2 regions of the Arthrobacter sp. Soil761 genome follow, and region 1 is predicted to be linked to the other one. Evidence: predicted binding sites of a transcription regulator. Region 1 holds the regulator's gene; the other holds the start of a gene.
What was found. Region 1 encodes HspR, which represses chaperone genes until heat shock. Its sites were predicted from a motif close to AAGTTGAGTCNNNNNGACTCAACTT; they were not measured.
Positions count from the first base shown of each region.

Region 1 (8,924 bases):
ATTCCTACGCGGTGCAGCAGCTGTGGCGGCGCCGCAACGAGGACGCCGGCCGGACCCTGGTGGGGCGCAAGATCGGCCTCACGTCCAAGGCCATGCAGGCCGCCACCGGCATCACCGAACCGGACTACGGCGCCATCTTCGATGACATGGTGCTGGAGACCGGCTGCTCCGTTCGGTGGGACCAGTACACCCACCCGCGCGTGGAGGTGGAGCTGGCGTTCGTCCTCAGGGACGGACTCAAGGGCCCGGGCGTGACCATCTTTGATGTCCTGAAGGCCACCGACTACGTGGTTCCGGCCCTCGAAATCCTGGACTCCCGGATCGAGATGGAGGGCCGGACCATCGTGGACACCATCTCGGACAACGCCGCCATGGGCGCCATGGTGATCGGCGGCAACCCGGTCAAGCCGGACGCCGTTGACCTGCGCTGGGTCTCCGCCATCCTCTACAAGAACCAGACCGTGGAGGAAACCGGCGTGGCCGCGGGCGTGCTGGACCATCCCGCCAACGGCGTGCACTGGCTGGCCAACAAGATCGCCGCCCACGGCGACGCGCTCAAGGCAGGCGACATCATCCTGGCCGGCTCGTTCACCCGCCCACTGTGGGTGTACAAGGGCGACACCGTCCACGCCGACTACGGACCCCTGGGAGCTGTGACATGCCGTTTCGAATAGAAGACACCTTCCGCTCCGCCCTGGCTGCGCAAAAGCAAAAGGGAAAGGCAGGCCGCCCGCTCGCCGGGATGTGGGTGTGCTCCGGCAGCCCGCTGGTCGCCGAACTCTGCGCGGGGGCAGGGCTGGACTGGCTGCTGGTGGACGCGGAGCACAGCCCCAACGGCCTCGAGTCCATCCTCGCCCAGCTCCAGGCCATCCATGGCTACCCGGTCCACACCGTGGTCCGGCCGCCGGTGAATGACACGGTGGTGATCAAGCAGTACCTGGACCTGGGGGTTCAGAACCTGCTGATCCCCATGGTGAATTCGGTGGCGGAAGCGGAGGCGGCGGTTGCTGCCACCCGCTATCCGCCCTACGGCGCCCGCGGCGTGGGCTCGGCCCTGGCCCGCGCCGCACGCTGGAACCGGGTCCCGGACTACCTCGCCCGGGCCAGCGAGACCATCAGCGTCACCGTCCAGATTGAATCGACGGCGGCCGTCGAGGCTGTGGAGGACATCCTCAAAGTGGACGGTGTGGACGCCATCTTCGTGGGCCCCTCCGACCTCGCCGCTTCCATGGGCCTGCTGGGACAGCAGGAACACCCCGAGGTGCGCGCCGCCGTCGAACACTGCCTGTCCGTTGCCAAGGCGGCCGGGAAACCCGGGGGCGTCAACGCCTTCGCTCCCGCCACGGCCGAGCACTACCTCGCCAACGGCGCGGACTTCATCCTGGTGGGCGCCGACGTCGCACTCCTCGCCCGCGGTTCCGAGGCCCTCGCAGCAAAGTACATTCCCCACGCCGACGGCGACACCCCCGCCAGCTACTGACCTTCCCTTCCTAAGGACTTCCCATGACACTTTCTGCGATCTCCCCTGCCTTTTCGCCGGAGCATGAAGCCTCGCTCCTGGCTTCCGTCCCTACCGGCCTGCTCATCAACGGTCAGTGGCGCGAGGCGTCCGACGGCGGCACGTTCGATGTGCACGACCCCGCCACCGGGGAGGTGCTCGCCACCCTCGCCTCCGCCACCAGCGAAGACGCCATTGCCGCACTCGATGCAGCCGACGCCGTGCAGGCGTCCTGGGCGCGCACCGCACCTAGGACCCGGGCGGAGATCCTCCGGCGGGCCTTCGACCTGGTGACCGAGCGGGCCGAGGACTTCGCCCTGCTGATGACCCTGGAAATGGGCAAACCGCTGGCCGAGGCCCGCGGTGAGGTCACCTACGGGGCGGAGTTCCTGCGCTGGTTCGCGGAGGAAACCGTCCGCGATTACGGCCGCTACCTCACCACCCCGGAGGGCAGGAACAAGATCCTGGTCCAGCACAAACCCGTGGGCCCCTGCCTGCTCATCACCCCCTGGAACTTCCCGCTCGCCATGGCCACCCGCAAGGTCGCCCCCGCCATCGCCGCCGGCTGCACCATGGTCCTCAAACCCGCCAAGCTCACCCCGCTCACGGCGCAGTACTTCGCCCAGACCATGCTCGACGCCGGCCTTCCCGCCGGGGTCCTCAACGTCGTCGCATCCTCCTCCGCGTCCGGGATTTCCGGCCCGCTCCTGAAGGACTCAAGGCTGCGGAAGGTCTCCTTCACCGGCTCCACCCCCGTCGGCAAGCGCCTCATGGCAGACGCCGCGCAGAACGTGCTGCGCACCTCGATGGAGCTCGGCGGGAACGCGCCGTTCATCGTCTTCGAAGACGCCGACCTGGACAAGGCCGTCGAAGGGGCCATGGCAGCCAAGATGCGGAACATGGGCGAAGCCTGCACCGCGGCCAACCGGTTCCTGGTCCACGAATCCGTGGCGCAGGAGTTCACCCGGAAGTTCGCCGCCGCCATGGGCGCCCTGCACACCGGGCGCGGCACCGAGGCGGCCACCCAGGTGGGACCCCTCATCGACGCGGGCGCCCGTGATGAGGTGCATGCACTGGTGAGCGCCGCCGTCGACGCCGGAGCAGTGGCCGTGACCGGCGGCGCACCGGTGGACGGACCGGGCTACTTCTACCAGCCCACCGTCCTGGCCAACGTGCCCAACCACGCGGCGATCCTTGGCCAGGAAATCTTCGGCCCCGTAGCCCCGGTGACCACCTTCAGCACCGAGGAAGACGCCATCCGGCTCGCCAACAACACCGAATACGGTCTGGCGTCCTACCTCTACAGCCGCGACTTCAACCGCCTCCTGCGCGTCGCGGAACAGATCGAATTCGGCATGGTCGGGTTCAACGCCGGCGTCATCTCCAACGCCGCCGCACCCTTCGGCGGCGTCAAGCAATCCGGCCTGGGCCGCGAAGGCGGCTCCGAAGGCATCGCCGAATACACCACCACCCAATACATCGGCATCGCCGACCCCTACGCCGGGTAACCGCGGGGAAGAAGCACCTGCCGCCCTGGTCGAAAGGGTGGCAGGTGCTTCTTGACGCGGGTCAGCCGACGCGGGTGTAGCTGATCTCGGTCGCCCCCGCCGGCGCCGCGGGAAGTGTCACGTACGTGCCCTGGGCCCTGTTGCCATGTCCGGGAAGGGCTCCGGGCACCGTGACGTAGCTGCCCTCAAGCTTCGGCGATACCTCCGATCCGGGTGGCAACGTAACGTAGCTGCCCCCTCGGGAGATGTCGGTAGGTGCTGTTGCGGGCGCTTCAGTGAGCTCGGACTCCACGGTCATGGTGTTCTCCTGCTTGTCGGGGGCGTCGACGACGCAAAACCCAGCACCTGTGCGCCGTGGCGCAATAAGGGCCGCGGTACCGCTGCTGGGCGTTTGACGGGGTCGTTTGCCTGGATCCGGGGAGGAGTTACCCGGCGGTTCTCGAGGGCTTCGCCGGCCTGATCCCCACCCTAAGGCTTAATCTGACAAGTTCACAATAAGGCGGGCCGATTTTTACGCCGTTCCCTCTCCGCCAACAGTCCTGCGCACAAACACAAGAGCGGGGGCGGGCACTCACCCAAACTGGGGAGTAACCCGCTACGCCGACCGGCTGGCGTCCTCGCCTACTCGATGTGGAGTATCCCTTGGAAACGTACGATGCACTTCTTGCCTCCATTGCCCCCGCTGCCGGCACTGGCCGGACCATCCTCAATCCGGCCACGGGCGAACCGGTAGGCGAAGCCCCCGTCCACAGCCGCGATTACCTGGAAAGCGCCGTGGCCGCAGCCGTGGCCGCGCAGCCAGCCTGGGCTGCCCTGGGCCACGACGCAAGGTCCGCCGCGCTGCTCAAGGCAGCCGACGCCGTCGAACGCTCCGCCGAGGAACTCGCCCAGCTGCTCTCCCGCGAGCAGGGCAAACCGCTGAACGGTCCAAACGCCCGCTTCGAAGTGGGCGCCTGCGTCGCCTGGCTCCGCGCCACGGCCGGCCTGCCGCTGGAACCGGAAACCATCGTGGACGACGGTGAGACCCGCGCCGAGCTGCATTACCGGCCCATCGGCGTGGTCGGGGCGATCGGTCCGTGGAACTGGCCCATGATGATCGCCGTCTGGCAGCTGGCGCCGGCCCTGCGCATGGGCAACACCGTCGTCGTCAAGCCCTCCGGCAACACTCCGCTCTCCGTGCTGGCGCTGGTCAAGGTCCTCAACGAGGAACTCCCCGAAGGCATCCTGTCCGTGGTGTCCTGCGGCCGCGAGGTGGGCGCCCGCCTCACCGACCACCCGGCGATCGGCAAGATCATGTTTACCGGCTCCACCGCCGGCGGCCGCGCCATCATCAAGTCCTCCGCCGACACCGTCAAGCGGCTCACCCTGGAACTTGGGGGCAACGACGCCGGCATTGTCCTGCCCGACGCCGACCCCAAGGCCATCGCCACGGACATCTTCTGGGGCGCCTTCCTCAACACCGGCCAGACCTGCGCCGCGCTCAAGCGCCTCTACGTCCACGACGACATCTACGACGCCGTTTGTGACGAGCTCGTGGCGGTCGCCAAGCAGATGCCCATGGGCAACGGCCTGGACGAGAACAACGTGCTGGGACCGCTGCAGAACAAGGCGCAGTACGACGTCGTGGCCACCCTCGTGGAGGCGGCCAAGGCTTCCGGGGCACGCGTCCTGCTGGGCGGGAACCCGGATACCAGCCAGCCCGGCTACTTCTACCCCACCACCCTGGTGGCGGACATCGACAACGACAACCCGCTGGTGGCCGAGGAACAGTTCGGCCCCGCCCTGCCGATCATCCGCTACAGCAGCATCGACGAGGCGGTGGAAAAGGCGAACGGGCTCGACGTCGGCCTGGGCGCCTCCGTCTGGTCCCCCAACCTGGAAGCAGCCCGGGAGGTCGCGGCCCGCATCCAGGCCGGAACCGTGTGGATCAACCGGCACGGCGCCGTGGACCCGCGCATCCCGTTCGGCGGCGCCAAGCAGTCCGGCTACGGCGTGGAATTCGGCGTGGAGGGCCTCAAGGCCCTGGGCGTACCGCAGGTGATCAACGGCTGATGTTGACGCGGGAGCCCGGCACGCAAGGTTGCCGGCGCCGGGCTCCCGGGGCTTCGCGGCGCTACCCCATGGCCGGGGCCGTGGACGTCCGGCCGGCGAACTGCCGGCGGGCCCACCGGGCAAGTTTCTTGCCCTTGCCCTTCCACCAGTTGTCCTCGTCCTGGTTGTGGTGGAACCGGAAAACAATGGCCACCAGGACAAACATGCCCATCACCACGTCCACCCAGGAGGACACCACCAGGGCGATGAAGACGGTCATGGCATTGGCCACGATCGACGGGATCGCCAGGGTACGGAAGACGGTGCTGGCCACGTAACGCCGGTGGGACCGCGGGACGGACAATTCACGGACCATGTCAAAGCAGACGCAGACCACAACAATGGTCTGCCCGATGGCCAGCAGGATCTGCCCCGGCAAGGAGCTGCTGAACGCGGCCACGGATTCCATCCCCGGGCTCATGGCCGGACCCGGGTTGAAGCAGCTTCGCTGAGAACCTTAAACACGAAAACCCCCAGAAATTGCGGAACCATCGCCGCTGATCCGGCGATGGTTCCATTCAAATTCCAGGGGGCTTTTCCGTCACGAGTAGCGGGTACTCATATTTGTCCGGGGCACCGGGAAAACGCTACCTGCTCTCCGGCATCCGGTTATTGTCCGAGGGCACTTATTGTCCGATCGCCCGGGGCCGCCACAGCATGACCGCCTGTGACCGGGGCCGTGGGCGCTGGCCACGGGCCAGGCTCACCACATCGCCCGCGGCGCCGGCGGCGAAGATGCGCGAATCCACGGAACGCGGCCGCCGCCCGAGTTCCTCGGTGAGTTCAGCGATCCGGCTCTGGAGGGCTGCCACCTGGTTTTCGAGTTCCAGGATGCGCTTGATCCCCTCCAGCGACACACCTTCGTGCGACAGCCGCTGCACTTCCCGCAGCATGTTCACGTCACGCTGCGAATAGCGCCGGGACTTTCCAGGGGCACGGCTGGGCTTGACGATGCCAAGCCTGTCGTACTGCCGCAGGGTCTGGGGGTGCATGTCCGCCAGCTCTGCCGCCACCGAAATCACAAAGATCGGCTGGTCAGCATTGATGTCCACGCCTCACCTCCGCGCCTAGAGCCGGGCCTTGGCTGCCAGGCCCTCGCGAACGTCCGCCGACGACGTGGCCTCGGCGAACGCCTTGACCGCAGCTTCGGCGTCCTTGTTGAGATTCTTGGGAACCGCGACGTCGATCGTCACCAGCAGGTCGCCGGTGGCCTTGGGCGTCTTGACGCCTTTGCCCTTGACCCGCAGGGTACGGCCGGACGGCGTGCCTGCCGGGACGCGGACCTTGACCTTGTCGCCGTCGATGGTGGGAACTTCGATGTCCGCGCCCAAAGCAGCCTCCGGGAAGGTGACGGGGACGTGGATCCGGAGGTTGTCGCCGTCGCGCGTGTAAAACGCATGTGGCTGGACCGACACGGAGACCACCAGGTCACCATTGCCGGCGGGACCGGGCTGGCCCTTGCCACGCACGCGGACCTTCTGGCCGTCCTTGATACCCGCGGGAACCCGGACATCGATGACCTCGCCGCTGGGTTCACGCAGGCCGATGGTGGTGCCGCGGATGGAGCCGGCAAAGGAGATGCTGGTCGACGCGGTCCGGTCGGCGCCCTTCTGCGGGGCGCGCTGGAATCCGGGGGCGCCGCCGAAGCCGCCGAAGAGGTCGGCGAACTCGGGCGGGATGCCGCCGGCGGAGGGATTGAAACCACCGGCGTGCCGTCCGGTATTGCCGGTGAACAGGCCGCCGAACATGTCCTCAAACCCGCCGTTGGGGGCGCCGGCGCCGCCGGGAGCAAAGCGGGCCCCGCTGCCCATGGCCCGGATGGCGTCATACTGCTGGCGCTCATCCGGATCCGAAAGCACCGAATAAGCCTCGGAGATGTCCTTGAACTTCCTCTCGGAAGCGGCGTTCCCCGCATTCGTATCAGGGTGGTGCTGCCGCGCAAGCTTCCGGTAGGCCTTCTTGATGTCGGCGTCGGAAGCGTCCTTGGCAACACCAAGGATCTTGTAAAAGTCCTTGTCCACCCAATCCTGGCTAGCCAATGGCGTTTCCTTTCAAAGTACAAAAGCGTTAGGGCGAGATTACCGCTGAACGCCGGAGCGGATGAGGGGGCCCGGGCGGGACCCCCTCATCCGCGGAGGCGAGGGGCAACTAAGCCGGGACGGCCACGATCACCTGGGCTGCGCGGAGGACACGGTCGCCTGACTTGTAGCCGGAGCGGAGGACCTGGCTGACGGTGTCAACCTCGATGTCCTCGCCGGGCTGCTGGATCAGGGCTTCGTGGATCGTGGGATCGAACTCCACGCCGGTTTCGTCGATGCGGACCAGGCCGTAGGTCTTCAGCGCGTTCTCCAGTTTGGTGGCGATCGCGGCGAAGGGGCCGTCGGTGAGGTCACCGTGCTGCCGTGCGGCGTCGACGTCGTCCAGAACCGGGAGCAGGGAATTCAGGACGCCGATGACGGCCATTTCCCCTGCCACGGCACGGTCGCGTTCAACGCGCTTGCGGTAGTTGACGTACTCAGCCTGAAGGCGGAGCAGGTCGTTGCGCAGTTCGGCTGCCTCGGCGCCGGCGGACCCTGCGGGCGCACCCTGGGCCACGGATTCCTCGGCCGGCACGTCCACGCCGTTGAGAATCTCCTCGGCCTGGGCCAGCGCGTCGCCGTCGGAATCTGCTGCCCCGGCCCGGGAACCGGCCCCCGGAGCGGACTGGCCGCCCCCGGGGTGCCGGGCCTGCCCGGTCACCGGGTCAACCTTGCGGTTGTCCCGAATGACGGGCTCCTGGCCGTTGCCCTGCGTGTTCTGCTGGCTTGCGGATGTGTTGTGCTCTTCCTCGTTACCGTGGTGCGGCATGGGTTACTTCTTCGCTTCGTCTTCGTCGATGATTTCGGCGTCGACGATGTCCTCGTCCTTGGAACCTGCCGAAGCTCCGGCGGCACCTTCAGCACCTGCAGCACCTGCAGCGCCTGCGCCGTCCGGCGAACCGGCCTGGGCGTAGATGGCCTCGCCCAGCTTGGTCTGGGAAGCCTGCAGCTTCTCGAACGCGGACTTCACAGCGGCGTCGTCGGTGCCCTCAAGGGCCTTCTTGAGGCTGTCGACGTCGGCCTGGACCTCGGTCTTGACCTCTTCGGGCAGCTTGTCCGCGTTGTCGGCGATCAGCTTGTCCACGGAGTAGGCAAGCTGCTCGGCCGTGTTGCGGGTGTCGGTTGCCTCGCGGCGCGCCTTGTCCTCGGCTGCGTGCTCCTCGGCGTCGCGGACCATCCGGTCGATGTCTTCCTTGGAGAGGCTGGAGCCACCGGTGATGGTCATGGACTGCTCCTTGCCGGTGCCCTTGTCCTTGGCGGAGACGTGCACAATGCCGTTCGCGTCGATGTCGAAGGTGACCTCGATCTGCGGAATACCGCGCGGTGCCGGGGCGATGCCGGTGAGTTCGAACGTGCCCAGCGGTTTGTTGTCGCGGGTGAACTCGCGCTCGCCCTGGAAGACCTGGATGGCCACGGACGGCTGGTTGTCATCCGCCGTGGTGAAGGTCTCGGACCGCTTGGTGGGGATGGCGGTGTTGCGCTCGATCAGGTGCGTCATCACGCCACCCTTGGTTTCGATGCCGAGGGACAGCGGGGTGACGTCGATCAGGAGGACGTCCTTGCGCTCACCCTTCAGCACGCCGGCCTGCAGGGCTGCACCGACTGCGACGACCTCGTCCGGGTTCACGCCCTTGTTGGGCTCCTTGCCGCCGGCCAGTTCCTTCACGAGGTCGTAGACGGCGGGCATACGGGTTGAACCGCCCACCAGCACGATGTGGTTGATGTCGGAGAGCTTGATGCCGGCTTCCT
Region 1 is NZ_LMSF01000023.1:339,824-348,747, forward strand. It holds gene hpaH (2-oxo-hept-4-ene-1,7-dioate hydratase) at 1-674, shown strand, start outside; gene ASG79_RS13700 (HpcH/HpaI aldolase family protein) at 659-1,480, shown strand; gene ASG79_RS13705 (NAD-dependent succinate-semialdehyde dehydrogenase) at 1,504-3,006, shown strand; gene ASG79_RS13710 (hypothetical protein) at 3,068-3,304, opposite strand; gene ASG79_RS13715 (aldehyde dehydrogenase family protein) at 3,649-5,058, shown strand; gene ASG79_RS13720 (hypothetical protein) at 5,120-5,506, opposite strand; gene ASG79_RS13725 (heat shock protein transcriptional repressor HspR) at 5,724-6,149, opposite strand; gene ASG79_RS13730 (DnaJ C-terminal domain-containing protein) at 6,165-7,136, opposite strand; gene ASG79_RS13735 (nucleotide exchange factor GrpE) at 7,246-7,944, opposite strand; gene dnaK (molecular chaperone DnaK) at 7,948-8,924, opposite strand, start outside.

Region 2 (8,924 bases), 110 kb from region 1:
CAGTGTTCGGGGAGTAGTACTTAATGTCCCGAGCCTGCTTGGTAGCTTTTGCCTTTTGACGGCCGCGCCCCATGGCGTGACCCCCTTTTGTACTTGGACCGGAGGTGGTCACCTTGGCGATCGGTGAGGCCCCGGAATGTTTGGTCAATTTGTCGTACACCTAGATTACATGCTTTCGGCGGGCCCCGCTTGCCGCCCGGCGCCCCGGACGGCCGGGTGGGGTACCATGATGCACCTCCTCCCGCGGGATTCCGGCATTTTTCTTCGGTAGAGTCGCTTAAGAACTGCCGATTTTATCTGGCCGTTGGCGAGCCGTGGCACCAAAACCCAGGAGGATGCGCACCCGTGAACCACCAGGACATCCCGCCGAAACCCGCTTCGCCTCCGCGGACCGGAAGCCTGCCGAAGATCCACAGTGGGACCGGTTCAGCCCCCGCCCCGGAATCCGTTACCTGGTCCCAGCCGCGCCATGATCCTGCGCCGGAAAAACACACCAACAGGAAGCCTGCCCTGTGGAAGGCGTTTCTGGTCGTCGTTATCCTTGCCGTTGCCGGCTCACTGGTGTGGCTTGCCGTCTGGTTGAACTCCTCGCCTGGCACCGATGCGGCAAAGAATGACGCACAGGGCGTGCTGCAAACCGCGGTCACCCCGCCAGCCACTCCCCAACCCCTTCCCCGCGAAGGGGTCGCACCCCCGGCGTACGCACTGGGTGACTGCTTCAAGGATTTCGATCCCCAGGCCCTGACGTCCACGCTGGTGCCCTGCGATACGGGCCATTCGGCCCAGCTGGTGGCCACCTTGACCTATCCGGAAAGCGCCAAGTACCCGGGGGCGGAGCCGCTCAAGGCCAAGGCACTGGAAGTCTGCCAGGCGGCGAAACTCGGCCCGGCGGCGAAAAACTTCCAGCTCAACTACCAGCGCAGCTTCCCCAGCAGCACCAGTTGGGAATCCGGCGACCGCAGGGTTGATTGCTACGTCACGGCAGACACCGGCAATGTGATTAACGCGAGCGTGCTGCCCTGACGGTCAGCCCGCCAGGGCAGCACGGCCCGCTTCAGAGGCCCTGCGGCTAGTCCTTCCGCCGCACCGACAGTCCGGAACTGGGGGCGCCCGTCAACGCGTCCACGTTGCCTTCGGTCAGTTCCCCAAAGTCCGGCGCGGTATCAACCAGGACGGTGTCGCCGTCGCTGATTTCACCGGCGAGGATGGACTTGGCCAGCCGGTCGCCGATCTCGCGCTGCACCAGGCGGCGCAGCGGCCGGGCGCCGTAGGCGGGGTCGTAGCCGGACAGCGCCAGCCAGGCCTTGGCGCTGTCGGTCACATCGAGGGTGAGCCGGCGCTCGTGCAGCCTGCGGCCCAGTTCCGCCACGTGCAGTTCCACAATGTGCGCCAGCTCCTCCACCGTGAGGGCATCGAACAGCACCACTTCATCGAGCCGGTTGAGGAACTCCGGCTTGAAGGACGCGTTCACCGTGGCCATGACCGCATTGCGCTTGGCCTCGGCGTCCAGCGTCTGGTCCACCAGGAACTGGCTGCCCAGGTTGGAGGTGAGCACCAGGATCACGTTGCGGAAGTCCACGGTACGGCCCTGCCCGTCGGTGAGGCGGCCGTCGTCGAGCACCTGCAGGAGGATGTCGAACACCTCGGGGTGCGCCTTCTCCACTTCGTCCAGCAGCACCACCGAGTAGGGACGACGGCGCACGGCCTCGGTCAGCTGCCCGCCTTCCTCGTAGCCCACGTATCCCGGAGGCGCCCCGACCAGCCGGGCGACGCTGTGCTTCTCGCCGTACTCGGACATGTCGATCCGCACCATGGCGCGTTCGTCGTCGAACAGGAAGTCCGCCAGGGCCTTGGCCAGCTCGGTCTTGCCTACGCCGGTGGGGCCCAGGAACAGGAAGGAACCCGTGGGCCGGTTGGGGTCACTGATGCCCGCCCTGGCGCGCCGGACGGCGTCTGAGACTGCGGCTACAGCCTTGCCCTGGCCGATGAGGCGCTTGCCGAGCTCCTCCTCCATGTGCAGCAGCTTCTGGCTTTCACCTTGCAGCATGCGGCCGGCCGGGATGCCGGTCCACGCGGAAATGACCTCCGCGATGTCTTCTGCCGTCACTTCCTCCGCCACCATCTGGACGGACTTGTCCGTCACGGCAGCCTCCGCTTCGGCAGCGGCGTTCAGCTCGCGTTCCAGCGCCGGAATTTCCCCGTAGAGGATCCGCGAGGCGGTCTCCAGGTCACCCTCGCGCTGGGCCTTGTCCGCGGCGGACCGCAGCTCATCGAGCTTGGCCTTCAGGTCACCCACCCGGTTCAGGCCGGCCTTTTCAGCCTCCCAGCGGGCGTTGAGCGCGGAGAGCTCCTCCTCCTTGTCCGCCTTGTCGGCCCGGAGCGCAGCCAGCCGCTCCACGGAGGCAGCGTCGGTCTCGCCCTCCAGCGCGAGCTCCTCCATGGTGAGCCGGTCCACCTGGCGCCGCAGCTGGTCGATCTCCTCCGGGGCGGAGTCGATCTCCATGCGCAGCCGGGACGCGGCCTCGTCCACCAGGTCGATGGCCTTGTCCGGCAGCTGGCGGCCCGAAATGTAGCGGTTGGACAGCGTGGCTGCCGCCACCAGCGCGGAGTCGGCGATGGAGACCTTGTGGTGCGCCTCGTAGCGCTCCTTCAGGCCACGGAGGATGCCGATGGTGTCCTCCACGCTGGGCTCGCCAACGTACACCTGCTGGAAGCGGCGTTCCAGGGCTGCGTCCTTCTCGATGTTCTCCCGGTACTCGTCCAGCGTCGTGGCGCCGATCAGCCGCAGCTCGCCACGGGCCAGCATTGGCTTGAGCATGTTGCCGGCGTCCATGGAGGAGTCGCCGGTGGCGCCGGCGCCCACCACGGTGTGGATCTCGTCGATGAAGGTGACAATCTGGCCGTCTGAGCCCTTGATCTCCTCCAGGACCGCCTTCAGCCGCTCCTCGAATTCGCCGCGGTACTTGGCGCCGGCCACCATGGAGCCGAGGTCAAGGGAGATGAGGGTCTTGCCGCGCAGGCTTTCCGGGACGTCGCCGGCCACCATCCGCTGGGCCAGGCCTTCCACCACGGCGGTCTTGCCCACGCCGGGTTCGCCGATGAGCACCGGGTTGTTCTTGGTGCGGCGGGACAGGACCTGGACAACGCGCCGGATTTCGGCGTCCCGGCCGATCACGGGGTCCAGCTTGCCGGCGCGGGCCATGGCGGTGAGGTCGGTGCCGTACTTCTCGAGCGCCTGGAAGGTGTTTTCGGGGTCCGGGCTGTCCACCTTGCGGTCGCCGCGGACGCCCGGCAGGGCGGCGAGGAGTGCCTCGCGGGAGGCGCCGGCGTCGCGCAGCAGGCGGGCGGCGGCATCGTTGCCGGTGGAGAGGCCCACCAGGAGCACCTCGGTGGAGACAAAGCTGTCGCCCAGACGGTCCGCTTCCTCCTTGGCGTGCTGGATGGCCTGCAGTGCGGGCCGGGACAGCTGCGCCTGCTGGCTGGAGCCGCCCGACGTGGCGGGCAGTGCCTTGATGGCACTGCTGGCCTGGACGCTGACGGCATCGGGATCGGCGCCGGTTGCGCGAAGCAGCGCGACGGCGACGCCCTCACGCTGGTCCATCAGCGCCTTGAGGAGGTGGGCCGGTTCCACCTGGGGGTTGCCGGCCGTCGAGGCGTTCATTGCCGCGGCGGAAAGAGCCTCCTGGCTCTTGGTGGTGAATTTGACGTCCAAAGAGAGCTCCTTTCGGGGGCTTGTTGACTAAGTTGAGTCTACTACGCTCAACTTTGGACGGCGACGTCCACTAGCCATGTTTGCCCACGGCGAAACGGCTGTCCAGAGCCGGAGGTCCCGCCGGGCCTGCTTGGACAATCGGCTGCCGGGACATACTCCGCCTAGGTCCCGTACACGGACACGGCCGCAGCCTTGACCACGAAGTGCACCGTCATGCCGGGGACAAGGCCCAGGTCGGCGGAGGCAGCAGGGGTGATGTCCGCGGCCAGGCCGCCGGCCCGGACGCGGATCTGGTCGCCGTGCGGCTCGAGGTCCGTGATGGTGACGGCAAACGAGTTCCGCGGGCTGCCGTGCGCATCGTCGAGGAACACGGAAACGGCCGACGGCGGGAACACGGCGACGCCGGGACCGCCCGCCCTGGGCAGCGGGCCAGGCTCCCCGGACGCCGCGGCGGGGACGGCTTCCTCGTCGTGGCCGGCAATCCGCAGGCCGTGGCTGGTCCGCACCCCCGCCCCGTCGAGGATGCCCGGAATGAAGTTCAGCCCGGCGAGCCCGGCGGCAAAGGAGCTGCGCGGCCGCTCCAGCACCGCCCGGGTGGGGCCTTCCTCCGCGATCCGGCCGTTTTCCAGGATGACCACCCGGTCCGCGAGCACCAGCGCGTCCAGTACGTCGTGGGTCACGATGATGGCCTGCCGGCCTGCGAGGACGCGCTTGAACAGGCGGCGCAGCAGCGGCGCGGAGTGGATATCCAGAGCTGCCAGCGGCTCGTCGAGCAGGAGGAGGGCGGGGTCGGCGGCGAGCGCACGGGCCACGGCCACGCGCTGGGCCTGGCCGCCGGACAGCTGGGCGGGACGCCGCCCGGCCAGTTCTCCGGCCTCCACCTCGGCCAGCCAGTGCAGCGCCTGCTCCTCCGCATTCCGCTTGGAAACTCCGGCGCTGCGGGGCCCGAACGAGACATTGTCCAGGGCATTCAGGTGGGGGAAGAGCAGCGGTTCCTGGGCCAGCAGGGCGGTGCCACGGCGGTGCGGAGCCGCCCACGTACGTTTTCCGCCGTCGAGGTCAAAGAGGGTCCTGCCGTTGAGTTCGGCCCGGCCGCTGTCCGGCCGCAGGAGGCCCGCGATGCCGGCCAGCAGGGTTGATTTACCGGCACCGTTGGGCCCCATGACGGCCACGGTTTCGCCCGGTCGGACGCTCAGGGCCACGTCGAAGCTGCGCCCGGCCACCACTGCGTGGAAGGACAATGTCACCGGACACCCCCTCCTGCCGGGGCCGGCGCCGTCGTCCTTTTGCCTGACCCGGAACGGCCCGGTGCCGGGCGCCGGTATGCAAGGGCAACCACCGCCACGGCGACGGCCACGAGTACCAGGGACAGGGCGACGGCGGCGTCCGGGTCCGTTTCGCGCTGCAGGTAGATTTCCAGCGGCAGGGTCCGCGTCACCCCCTGCAGGCTGCCCGCGAACGTCAGCGTGGCGCCAAACTCGCCCAGGCTCCGCGCGAAGGCGAGGACCGCGCCGGACGCCAGCCCCGGGAGCACCAGCGGAAGCGTGACGCGACGGAACACCATGCCGGGCCGGGCACCCAGTGTCGCCGCCACCGCCTCATACCGGGAGCCCGAGGTGCGCAGGGCACCCTCAAGGCTCACCACCAGGAACGGCAGCGCCACGAACGTCTGCGCCAGGACCACCGCGGTGGTGGAGAAGGCGATCTGCAGGCCGAGCACGTTCAGCGCCTGCCCCAGCAGCCCCTGCCGGCCGAACGTGTAGAGCAGCGCGATGCCGCCCACCACAGGAGGAAGGACCAGCGGCAGGAGCACCAGCGAGCGCAGCAGCCCCTGCAGGCGGAAGGTGCCCCGGGCAAGGACCAGGGCCAGCGGCACGCCCAGCACAATGCACAGCAGGGTGCTGGCGGCCGAGGTCCGCAGGCTCAGCCCCAGCGCCGTCAGCGACGGCCCGGAGGTCACCAGCGGAAGGAACCGTGGCCAGTCCACGCGGAGCACCATCGCCAGCAGCGGAAGCACGACGACGACGGCGGCCAGGACGGCCAGCACGCGGACCCAGCCGGGGATGCCGGAGTAGGCCGGACTTGGGGTGCGTCGCCGCACCATGGGCAGAAAGGGCTGCCGACTGCCTGCCTGCTCCCGGGTCACTTGACGCTTCCGTCACCGATTCCGGCCGGCCCAAACCCCGCTGCAGCGAGGACGCGCCGGCCTTCCGGACCGGTGACCAGGTCCAGGAAAGCCCGGGCGGCGGCCTTGTTCCGGCCGCCGGCGACGCCGGCGATCGGGTAGGTGTTGACCGCACTCCCTGATTCCGGGAACTGGATCCCGGCCACCTTGGACCCGGCGGACTTGATGTCCGTGCCGTAGACCAGCCCGGCGTCGGCCTCCCCGGAGGCCACCTTGCCCAGGACGTCCGTGACCGCGTTCTCCTCGCTGACCGGATTCAGCGCCACTCCGGCCGCCTCCGCGGCCGTGGCCGCGGCAGTCCCGCAGGGAACCTGCCTTGCGCAGGTGACCAGTTTGAGGCCCGGCCGGGCAAGGTCCTTCAGTGCGGTGATTTCTGCCGGGTTGCCCGGCGCTACTGCGATGGCGAGGGTGTTGGTGGCGAAGTTCCTGGCGGCGCCGTCCACCAGCCCGGCGTCCTGCACCTTCTTCATGTTGGCCAGGTCCGCCGGCGCGAAGACATCCGCCGGCGCCCCCTGGCTGATCTGGCTGGCCAGGTCCGAGGACCCTGCAAAGCTCAGGGCAACCGTGGTGCCGGGGTTTTCCGCCTCGAAGGTGCGGGCGAGTTCGGTGAAGGTGCCTTTGAGGGAGGCGGCCGCGAAAACGGTGATGGTGCCTTCCGGCTTGGCGCCTGAGCCGGCTGCGCTGTTGCCTGCGCTGTTGCCCGCGCTGTTGCCCGCGCTGTTGTCCTCGCCAGGGCCTGTGCCCTGGGCCGCTCCGCCCGCAGCGCAGCCGGTGAGGACGGTCAGCAGCAGCACGGCGGCCGGCAGGACAGCAAGGGAAAGGAGCCGCGCCAGGGAGGCGGACACCGCGGTACGCGTGGAGGTCCGGGTCATGCGGTGGCCCTGCCCTTCGGGGATTCGATGATGACCGTTGTTGCCTTGACCACCGCCGTGGCCACCGAGCCCGGTTCCAGGCCCAGTTCCCGCACGGCCTCGCTGCTCATCAGCGAGACCACCCGGAACGGCCCGCACTGCAGTTCCACCTGTGCCATCACCTTGTCCGTGATGACGTTGGTGACCAGGCCCACGAACCGGTTCCGGGCGGAGCTGCTCCCGCTCCTGGGGTCATCGGGCAGCTGGGCCAGCTTTTGCGCATGCGTGGCCAGCTCGAGTCCATCGACGGCGAGCCGGCCGGAACCGTCCCGGAGCGGGGTAAGTGTTCCGTGCTCCGTCCAGCGGCGGACGGTATCGTCACTTACGCCCAGGAGACGGGCAGCCTCAGAAACGCGGATAAGGGTCATTCCCTGATTCTAGTCCGCAGATGCGGATTATGCCTCCGCTTCTGGGAGCATATGCAAAATGACTGCGTGCCCCGTGGCTGCGCGTCCCCTGCCCGAAGGGCGGCACTAGACTCCTTCCATGGCCATCTACATCGACCCGCCGCTGTGGCCTGCACACGGAACACATTTCTCGCACCTGGTCTCGGACTCTTCGCTGGATGAGCTGCATGCGTTCGCAGCTGCCGCGGGGATCCCGGAGCGGGCGTTCGACGGCGACCATTACGATGTGCCGGAACGCCGCATTGAGGAGCTGGTAGCGGCAGGCGCGGTCCGGGTGGAGGGCAGGGTGCTGGTCCGCAAACTGATCGCCAGCGGGCTCCGGATCCCGGCACGCCGGCGGAACAAGTCGCTGAAGGTCCCACTGCTGACCCGCTGGGAAGCCATCATGCCGGGCCGTGACGCACTCTTCCTGGACCTGCTGGACCGATGGAGCGAACCACACCGCCATTACCACGGCTGCACCCACCTGCTCTCCGTCCTGGAGGCACTGGACCTGCTCACCGAACCGGGCGAGGCGCCGCGGACCGTGCTGCTGGCGGCCTGGTTCCACGATGCCGTGTACCGCGGCGCGGCGGGCAGGGACGAGGAGGAGTCCGCCCGGCTGGCGGAAAGCCGGCTGGCCGGGACCGGACTGCCGCCGGACGAGGTGGCGGAAGTGGCGCGGCTGGTCCGGCTCACGTCGGACCACCGGCCCGAACCAGGGGACCACGACGGCGCCCTCCTCTGCGACGCGGACCTCTCGGTCCTCGGCGGCGATCCTGAGGAATACGCCCGCTACCTTGCCGCTGTCCGCAAAGACTACGCGCACATCGGTGACGCCGACTTCGCAGCCGGCAGGGCCGCCGTCGTGCGCCACCTGCTGGAACTGGACCCGCTCTTCCACCACCCGCGGGCCCGGGAACTATGGCAGGACGCCGCGCACCTGAACCTGAAAGGTGAACTGGCATGAACGCCCCGGGCTCCGGTTCACGGCACACGCACTCCGCCAATGCCGCGCACCGCCAGCTTCCGTTCACGGTCAGGCTGGACTGGGGCCTTGATGGAGCCGGGACCGTGGCGTCCGGCGCCGACATTGCGGTGGTGGTGGATGTCTTTTCCTTCAGCACCTGCGTCAGTGTGGCGCTGGACCGCGACGCGGAGGTGTTTCCCTACCCGTGGCGGGACACCAGCGCCGAAGACTTCGCCGCCCACCACCAGGCGCAGCTGGCCGGCCCGCGCGGCGGTGGCGGGCTGAGCCTCTCCCCCGCAAGCCTCCGCGCGGCAGAAGCCCTGGGAAAGGTGGTCCTGCCCTCCCCCAACGGGTCGGAACTTTGCCACGCGCTGGCCGGGGACGTACCGCTGGTGGCCGCAGTGTGCCTCCGGAACGCCGCAGCCACGGCCGACTGGGTGGCGGCGAACCTTCCGGAGGACGCGGTACTGGCGGTGGTTGCCGCCGGGGAGCGCTGGCCGGACGGCACGCTGCGGCCTGCGGTGGAGGACCAGATCGGGGCGGGCGCGTTCATCGCCGGGCTGGCGGCCGCCGGGAGGGGCGGCTACGAAGCCGGGGACGGCAGGCACGGTTACGCGCCGGAGGCCGTAGCTGCCATGGCCGTTTTCGAAGCCGCCGAACCACGGCTGCGTGAGATGCTCCAGTTGTGTTCCAGCGGCCGCGAGTTGACCGGGGCCGGCTACCCAGAGGACGTGGACATCGCCGCGGAACTGGACCAAAG
Region 2 is NZ_LMSF01000023.1:230,625-239,548, forward strand. It holds gene ASG79_RS23095 (DUF3073 domain-containing protein) at 1-73, opposite strand, end outside; gene ASG79_RS13190 (septum formation family protein) at 346-1,023, shown strand; gene clpB (ATP-dependent chaperone ClpB) at 1,070-3,712, opposite strand; gene ASG79_RS13200 (sulfate/molybdate ABC transporter ATP-binding protein) at 3,874-4,959, opposite strand; gene ASG79_RS13205 (ABC transporter permease) at 4,956-5,816, opposite strand; gene modA (molybdate ABC transporter substrate-binding protein) at 5,855-6,769, opposite strand; gene ASG79_RS13215 (TOBE domain-containing protein) at 6,766-7,176, opposite strand; gene ASG79_RS13220 (DUF4031 domain-containing protein) at 7,295-8,164, shown strand; gene ASG79_RS13225 (2-phosphosulfolactate phosphatase) at 8,161-8,924, shown strand, end outside.
Region 2: the regulator HspR is predicted to act here: its motif matches at 3,742-3,766, upstream of clpB (ATP-dependent chaperone ClpB).